Regions from separate parts of the Klebsiella ornithinolytica genome, predicted to be linked through region 4. Evidence: predicted binding sites of a transcription regulator. Region 4 holds the regulator's gene; each other region holds the start of a gene.
What was found. The regulator Fur, encoded in region 4, represses iron uptake genes when iron is present. The targets are predictions, from matches to a motif close to ATAATAATGAGAACNACTATCAA.
Positions count from the first base shown of each region.

Region 1: a site for Fur is predicted at 1,319-1,341, ahead of zupT (zinc transporter ZupT). Genes of this name have one in related genera too.
Region 2: a site for Fur is predicted at 1,138-1,160, ahead of sufA (Fe-S cluster assembly scaffold SufA). Genes of this name have one in related genera too.
Region 3: a site for Fur is predicted at 1,035-1,057, ahead of fes (enterochelin esterase). Genes of this name have one in related genera too.

Region 1 covers NZ_CP130153.1:693,969-696,172, forward strand. Annotated here, with positions in the region: gene ribB (3,4-dihydroxy-2-butanone-4-phosphate synthase) at 1-478, shown strand, start outside; gene zupT (zinc transporter ZupT) at 536-1,306, opposite strand; gene ygiD (4,5-DOPA-extradiol-dioxygenase) at 1,501-2,204, shown strand, end outside.
Region 2 covers NZ_CP130153.1:2,206,179-2,208,382, reverse strand. Annotated here, with positions in the region: gene sufB (Fe-S cluster assembly protein SufB) at 1-717, opposite strand, end outside; gene sufA (Fe-S cluster assembly scaffold SufA) at 720-1,097, opposite strand; gene Q1L34_RS10300 (hypothetical protein) at 1,865-2,182, shown strand.
Region 3 covers NZ_CP130153.1:4,057,852-4,060,055, forward strand. Annotated here, with positions in the region: gene fes (enterochelin esterase) at 1-975, opposite strand, end outside; gene Q1L34_RS19395 (TonB-dependent siderophore receptor) at 1,233-2,204, shown strand, end outside.
Region 4 covers NZ_CP130153.1:3,949,479-3,951,682, reverse strand. Annotated here, with positions in the region: gene Q1L34_RS18885 (ChiQ/YbfN family lipoprotein) at 1-192, shown strand, start outside; gene Q1L34_RS18880 (hypothetical protein) at 247-462, shown strand; gene fur (ferric iron uptake transcriptional regulator) at 525-977, opposite strand; gene fldA (flavodoxin FldA) at 1,270-1,800, opposite strand; gene ybfE (LexA regulated protein) at 1,950-2,204, opposite strand, start outside.

The DNA.
Region 1 (2,204 bases), 2.3 Mb from region 4:
TCGCCACGGCAGCGGCATTGTCTGCCTGTGCCTGACCGATGAACGCCGTAAGCAGCTTGACCTGCCGATGATGGTGGAAAACAACACCAGCGCATACGGCACCGGTTTTACCGTGACCATCGAAGCTGCAGCAGGCGTCACCACCGGCGTTTCCGCCGCTGACCGCGTGACCACCGTGCGCGCGGCCATTGCCGACGGCGCTAAACCTTCCGATCTCAACCGTCCAGGCCATGTCTTCCCGCTGCGTGCGCAGCCGGGCGGCGTGTTGACCCGCGGTGGTCATACTGAAGCGACCATCGATCTGGTGACGCTGGCGGGCTTTAAGCCGGCTGGCGTGCTGTGTGAACTGACGAACGACGATGGCACTATGGCGCGGGCGCCAGAGTGCATTGCGTTCGCACAGAAGCAGAATATGGCCGTGGTCACCATTGAAGATCTGGTGGCCTATCGCCGCGCACATGAGCGCAAAGCCAGCTGATTCTGGCCCCGCCTCATGACAAAGCCCACCTCAGCGTGGGCTTTGTTGTTTTTGCCATCAGCCAATGCCCATTGCCTGCAGCGCAACCAGACTTAATCCCATCACCGACATGCCGCACAGTACGCCATAGCTTGGGTTGCTCTGCGGATCGATCTCTTTTGCCAGCGGCATCAGCTCATCGACCGACAGCGCCACCATGATCCCGGCAACGGCGGCCATAATGGCGCCCATTATGACCGGTGACACCAGACTTCCGAGGATCAGCCAGGCCAGCAGGCCGCCGAGAATTTCCGCCATACCGGAAAGCCCTGCCCAGAGTACCGCCTTATACCGTGAACCGGTGGCGGCATAAACCGGCCCGGCCACCGCCAGCCCCTCGGGAATATTGTGTAAAGCGACCGCCAGCGCGACGCCCATGCCCAGCTCGAGGTTATTACTGGCCGTTACAAAGGTGGCGATCCCTTCCGGAAAGTTGTGCAGGCTGATGCCCAGAGTCAACAACATGGCGGTTCGGCGGAGGTTACGCGGACGCGGCATACCCGGCGACATTAGATCCTGCGGATGCGCGTGGGGCAGCATACGGTCAAGCGCAAAGTATCCCAGCAGGCCGATGACAAACATGCCGTAACCGAGCAGCGGCGACATGCCCTCCGCGTTCAGCGCGGCGGGCAGCATCTCCATCAGCGAGATAAGCAGCATGATACCCGCGGCAAAGCCCAGGGAAAATCCCAGCAGCCGGTTGGATGGCTTCTGACCCAGGACGCCAAAAATAGCCCCGATGAATGTGGCGCTACCCGCCAGCAGCGTCAATATTAAGGGTGACGACATTATTCATTTCCTTTGATAATGATTATCATTAATGATATCCAGATTATCAGCTCACGACGAGAGGGCGATGCGACCCTTTACAGCGAATTACATTCAAATTTTCTGACGATCATCATCATGCTTATCTGAGTTTATCCTGATGCAAAAAAGCGTAATGTTGAGGCATCACAATTCCTCTGTTTAAGGATATCACCATGTCCCGTACCCGAATGCCAGCGTTGTTTTTAGGCCACGGCAGCCCGATGAACGTGCTGGAAGATAACGTCTATACCCGCGCCTGGCGGCAGCTGGGCGAAACATTGCCGCGGCCAAAAGCTATCGTTGTAGTCTCTGCGCACTGGTTTACTCGCGGTACCGGCGTCACGGCTATGGAAACGCCGAAGACGATCCACGATTTTGGCGGCTTCCCGCAGGCGCTGTACGATACGCATTACCCGGCTCCCGGTTCTCCTGAACTGGCGCAGCGTCTGGTTGAGCTGCTGGCGCCGGTGCCCGTGACCCTGGATAAAGAAGCCTGGGGCTTCGATCATGGCTCATGGGGCGTGCTGATAAAAATGTACCCCGATGCGGATATCCCGATGGTGCAGCTGAGCATCGACAGCACCAAACCGGCAGCCTGGCATATGGAAATGGGACGTAAGCTGGCGGCGCTACGCGATGAAGGTATCATGCTGGTGGCGAGCGGTAACGTGGTGCATAACCTGAGAACGGCACGCTGGCATGGCGAGAGCACGCCTTACCCGTGGGCGGAATCATTTAATGACTACGTCAAGACCAACCTGAGCTGGAAGGGACCGGTTGCAGAGCATCCGCTGGTGAACTATCTGGCGCATGAGGGCGGATCGCTTTCTAATCCGACGGCGGATCACTTCCTGCCGCTGCTCTACGTTCTGGGTAC
Region 2 (2,204 bases), 1.7 Mb from region 4:
AATGGTACGTTCGAACTGGCCGGTTTTTTCCGCATTAATGCGGAAATAGGTCGACAGCTCCATCGGGCAGCGCACTCCTTTTGGCACGTAGATAAAGGTGCCGTCAGAAGCTACCGCCGCGTTGAGGGCGGCAAAAAAGTTGTCATTCCCCGGCACCACGGTGCCAAGATATTGCTTCACCAGCTCCGGGTGGTCGTGGATCGCTTCACCAAACGAACAGAAAATAATCCCCTGCTCCGCCAGTTTTTCCCGGTAGGTTGTCGCTACCGAGACGGAGTCGAAAATCGCATCAACCGCGACTTCACGCCCTTCGCGTACCGGCACGCCCAGCAGGTTAAAGGCCTCTTCGACTTCCTGAGTCAGATAGGCGCCGGGGCCGGTTTGCTGCACCGCACCAGGCTCAGAAGCGCAGGTGTCGTCGCAGTTACCGCAGGACGGCGCCGAGTAATAGCTGTAATCCTGGTAGTTGAGCTTTTCATAATGCGCTTTCAACCAGTGCGGCTCCTCCATCTCCAGCCAGGCGTGATATGCCTTTAGCCGGAATTCGAGCATCCACTCGGGCTCGTTGCGGCGGGCGGAAATGGCGCGCACCACCTCTTCGTTGATGCCTTTCGCCAGCTCATCGGTCTTTAAGCGGGTAAAAAAGCCTTCTTTATAATTGAGCGGCCCGTCGGACCAGGTTTTGACATCGTCAGTTGCTTCAGTATTACGAGACATAGTTACTCCGCCTGAACCCCAAAGCTTTCGCCGCAGCCACATTCGTGCTGTGCTTTCGGGTTATGAAACTTAAAGATTTCATTTAATCCTTCCCGAACATAATCCAGCTCCGTCCCATCGATAAACGGCATAGCCTGCAGCGGTGCCCAGAGTTTCGCCCCGTCGCGCTCAAACAGCAGGTCGTCTTCTGCCGGCTCGGCAATCAACTCGAGTACGTAACCAAACCCGGCGCAGCCGCTGGTTTTGATCCCCAGACGCAACCCCTGCTTATCGGGCTGTTGACTCACCAGATCGCGAATATGGGCGGCTGCCGCTGGGGTCATCATCAGACCCCGCCAGCTAAATTCATCGGGATTGAAGGTTCCTGTATCTAATTCCATCGCTCTACCTCATTGGTTAGCGCCATAAGGGCATACGACCATGTTAATGATAACGATTATCACTTCAACCCAGCCGGAGAAGGGATATTCCCCTTGCGAACCCTTTTATCTCGCTTTTTATAAGCATAGACCCTCCCCCGCAGGTTATCAGGTGACTATTTTGTAATTTAATATATTGATAAATAATAAGTTATTTAGTGTTTTGCGGAGGTATGGCGGGCAATGGGAAAGGTGCATCGGAAATACCTATTTTTGAAATCGAAAAGAGTCCATTCAGCATCCGTAGCACTTACTGTCAAATCAATAGCTTGTTATTTGTACCGGACGACGACAAGGCGCTATCGGATCTACCCCTTTAGCATTATCTATAACCATCCTTCTGGATGGCTATTTGTTATCCGGTAAAGCGAAGCGGTTATCATGTTAAATTCGGACAAAAACCAGGAATAAAGGTTTTTTCTCTACTGGTAAATTGATGTACAATTCCCGCCTAAATTTCCTACAGTTTTCGGCCCTGTGTCGGAGGCACTGCTTACCTGGAGTTTGTCCGTACAGGATGATAGATATCAGTATTATGTCGATGTGCATGGTGGTACTGCTGGTGATGAGCGTACTGCTGAACTAAGCCAGCCACAAACCCTGCCTGCCACGCCGGAGCTTCACATTCGTTATGAAATGAGGAGTTTTGGAGGATTCGCCCGCCGTGGGATTGTTCGTCAATGACCTTGCCTCTAAGATTCCAGCCACATTCCAACGAGGTAACGAAGATGAAAGGAACAATCATTGCTCTGTTAGCCACCGCGTCAATTGTCGCGGCCAGTGCATTTGCGGCAGATAAAAATGACGGCCCTGCTCCCGCCGGTAATAATGCCGGACAGCCGGTGATGGACATGCCGCAAGGGCGTGGTCCAATGCCTATGCCTCTGCCGCCATTCCCGCCGAGAAAACCGGTATTATTCTCTGCAACGGTTGCCACCGATAACCCGGTTGAGACCATTAATAAACTGACCGCGCTGATCCCGACAGGTAGCGCGAAACATTATGAAGTGCGCGTGGAAGTCGTTCCCGCTCCCGATATGCCCTGAGTTATCCTGGGGTCATATACCG
Region 3 (2,204 bases), 110 kb from region 4:
TTCGATCAGCAGGCCGGTTTGCGCGCCACCGCGATGCGGCCACCAGTAGGAACCAGACTGACTCAGCACGCAGCCAAAGCGCTGCGGCCAGTACAGCGCGGCAAACATTGCCGCCAGGCCGCCAAAGCTCTGACCGGCGACCACGGTGCGATCGGCGCGGTCGCTAAAAGGCGCGATTTGGTGTACCCGAGGCAGTAGCTCTTCCTGCACCGCCAGCCAGAAATCGGCGTGACAGGGCAGCTCCCGACTCCGGTGTTCGTTGTCGATAACATCAATCAGCAGATAGACCGCAGGCGGCAGTTTTGCCTCGCGCGTCAGCCCGGCCAGTGCGGACCAAACCGGCATACTCTCGGCCCAGAACTGGCCATCAAGCAGTACCGCCAGCGGACGCTCTGCGGCAACGGCCTCACCGGTGGTGTAAACCCATATCCGCCGCGTGTTACCCAGCCGGGCGCTGTGCCATTCAATGCACACTGGCGGTTGATAAGGTGTATTCCGCAGCGACCAGCCGGGTTGTTCCGGCGCCAGCGGCAGCTCCAGCGCCGAAACCGCATGGCCGCGTCCGCCTTTCCAGCTTTTCGGGTTTAACGGATCGGCTATCGCCCGCGGCAGCAGTCTGCGCCAGCCTTCCCGCAGCAGCGTACGGTCCGGGCTACCGCCGTTGAAAATCTCAGGGGCAAAATCGTCATCGCGATCGGAGGGAATAAAGCAGTAGCTGCCGCGCCAGGCGGGCGACAGCGTGGTTTGCCATTGCCAGGCATCGGTACCGGGCACGCGCTTCAGGGTTTGCGGCACGGCATTTTGATGATGGTCGGTGACGCCGGTGATGTAAATCCACACCCGCTTCGTCAACGAGGTCTCTTCGCTGCCCGCCGGATCTCGCCACCAGAAGGTCACCCGATAGCCATCGCCAACGGCCTCAGCCTGCGGACCGGAGATCCCCTGCCACCAGTCATCACTTCCTGTCATTAACATTCCGTCATTAACCCTATGTTTACCGTGATTTTTCTCAATAAACGTAATTTTTATTGATAATATTATTGATAACTATTTGCATTTGCAATAGCGTATTACCGCGCTTTGGGAAGAGTCACTTCTAATTACACATGTCAGAAAGGGCCATTTGGTCAGCGATGGAATGCCTTCGCCCTCTACTGACCACATTTCTGCCGCCTCCCCTCCCGGTGGGAAGGGGTTTCAGGGGCATGCGGCAACGGAAAGCAGGACGTAAAATGAATAACAAGATCAAATCTTTGACCTTGCTGGTCAATCTGGGAATTTATGGGGTCGCCTTCCCGCTGTGTGCGGAAGAGACCCTCGACAGTAAAAAAACGGCTACCGAAGAGACGATGGTGGTTACTGCCGCCGAACAAAACCTGCAGGCGCCGGGCGTATCGACGATCACCGCCGAGGAAATTCGTAAACGTCCCCCCGCTCGCGATGTCTCCGAAATTATCCGCACCATGCCGGGCGTTAACCTGACCGGCAACTCCACCAGCGGCCAGCGCGGTAACAACCGCCAGATTGATATCCGCGGCATGGGCCCGGAAAATACCCTGATCCTGATTGATGGCAAACCGGTCACCAGCCGTAACTCCATCCGCCTGGGCTGGCGCGGCGAGCGCGATACCCGCGGCGATACCAACTGGGTCCCACCGGAGCTGATTGAGCGCATTGAAGTCATTCGTGGACCGGCGGCGGTACGCTACGGCAACGGCGCCGCGGGCGGCGTGGTCAATATCATCACCAAAAAAGGTGATAACGAGTGGCACGGTTCATGGAACACCTACATGAACGCCCCGGAGCACAAAGATGAAGGCTCCACCAAACGCACCAACTTCAGCCTGAACGGCCCGCTGGGCGGCGACTTCAGTTTCCGCCTGTTAGGCAACCTCGATAAAACCCAGGCCGATGCCTGGGATATCAACCAGGGCCATCAGTCAGAACGTACCGGTATTTACGCCGATACGCTACCGGCCGGCCGTGAAGGGGTGGAGAACAAAAATATCAACGGCGTCGTACGCTGGGATTTTGCACCGATGAACTCGCTGGAGTTTGAGGCGGGCTACAGCCGCCAGGGCAACCTGTACGCCGGGGATACGCAGAACACCAACACCAACGATCTGGTGAAAAAAAATTACGGCAAAGAGACCAACCGTCTCTATCGCCAGACCTACTCGGTGACCTGGAACGGCGGCTGGGAT
Region 4 (2,204 bases):
CAGGCCTGCCAGAGCGTTCTCGACGTGCTGAAAGAAGATAAACAGCATCAGGCGTTTGCCAGCCAGGAAAGCGTGCGCGTTCTGGATTACCAACAGTGTATTCAGGCGACCCGTACCGGCAATGACCAGGCGGTGAAAGCGCGTTGCGATCGTATCTGGAAAGAGATTCGCAGCAACAACACCAGGCCCTGATCGCGGGCGCCAGCTCCTGTCAGTAAAAACGCCTGATGTTAACCATCAGGCGTTTTGCATGGCGCGCAATCCTGTGGCGATGTTCAGGCACTGATTGCCGTGGCTGCCCGGGGCTACGCATTCCCCACCAATCTTGATACCGACCCACCATTAGGTGGAATGGTACCGAAAACCCAACAGGCTCTGGTACGAGAAGCGCTGGCAAACCGCTGGGATGAGGAACCGTTTACCCGTGCTTTCGACGAGCATACCGCGCGCAGAAAAGGGTAGGCGTTTGCACATAAAAAAAGCCAACCGTCAGGTTGGCTTTTTGTGGTCCACGCGGTGGGAAATTACTTTTCCAGCGCGTCGTGTGCATGTTCATCTTCGCGGCAGTCGCCTTCCGCACAGTGACCGTAAAGGTACAGACTGTGGTTGGTCAGACGGATGCCGTGGCGGTGGGCGATTTCACGCTGACGCGCTTCGATAGACTCATCGCTGAATTCGATCACTTTGCCACAATCGAGACAAATAAGATGATCGTGATGGTGCTGCTGGGTCAGTTCGAAAACAGATTTACCGCCTTCGAAGTTGTGGCGAGTCACAATGCCAGCATCATCAAACTGGTTCAGCACGCGATAAACGGTAGCGAGACCAATCTCTTCACCCATGTCGATCAGGCGCTTGTATAAATCTTCCGCACTGACGTGATGGTTATCCGGTTCCTGCAGGACTTCCAGGATTTTTAATCGTGGAAGTGTGACTTTCAGGCCAGCCTTCTTTAATGCGGTATTGTTGTCAGTCATGCGGAATCTGTCCTGTTGCTAAACGATCTACTTCCATCAGCGGAAGTAATACAGAGAATCACCCGATGCAATGCGTCTCATTATAGAACTGCCATCGTTAAATGAAAACTGCAAGTATCGGGCCTTGTATGCTGTCAAAAACGAGGTCCCAGCTACAAACTACGTCACCTGACCTCGTTAAATCAGAGGACATTGTACAGATATGTGATTAAAAGTTAAAAACTTGTAGCTATTAGTTTGATTGCTTCTATCTATTAATGCGGCGAAACTTAACGGTAACGCCGCACAATCATCAGGCGTTTTTGATTTCTTCGAGGTGCAGCTCTTCAGAGACCTGCTTAACCCACTGAGTCACGCGTTCGTTGGTCAGTTCCGGCTGGCGGTCTTCATCGATAGCCAGGCCGACGAAGTGATCGTCATCCGCCAGGCCTTTAGAGGCTTCAAAATGATAGCCCGCGGTCGGCCAGTGGCCAACGATGGTGGCGCCGCGCGGTTCAATGATGTCGCGGATGGTGCCCAGCGCGTCACAGAAGTATTCCGCGTAGTCTTCCTGATCGCCGCAGCCAAACAGCGCAACCAGTTTACCGTTAAAGTCGACCTCTTCCAGCGTCGGGAAAAAGTCATCCCAGTCGCACTGAGCTTCACCGTAGTACCAGGTCGGAATGCCGAGCAGCAGGATGTCGTAGGCTTCCAGATCTTCTTTGCTGCTCTTGGCAATGTCGTGAACATCAGCAACATCTTTACCAAGCTGCTTCTGAATCATTTTTGCAATATTCTCGGTGTTGCCCGTGTCGCTGCCAAAAAAGATGCCGATGATTGCCATGAGTAAAATAACCTCTTGAAACTTAATGATGTGGTAGTGGCGTAATGCCCGCAGATAACGGCAATCATAGCAGAACAGGGGAGGGCGCGGAAACAGCAATCACGCCCGACTGCACACTCTGCTACATGAAAGTGTTTTTTTGAGGATTTTCAGGCTTTATCCCGGCTGTGCAGGGTTGCCAGCTGGTTCATCAGCATCTCTTCGATCAAATCGCTGCGGTTCATATTGCGAGCTTCCGCCAGCTCGTTGAGCGCATCAACCGCTTCAGCGTTGAGTTTTAACTCCACACGCTTCAGGCCGCGAACTTTGTCGCGTTTGAGCTGATTGCGTTTATTTATGCGCAGTTGTTCATCGCGCGAAAGCGGATTGGTCTTTGGTCTACCCGGGCGACGCTCGGTTGCGAA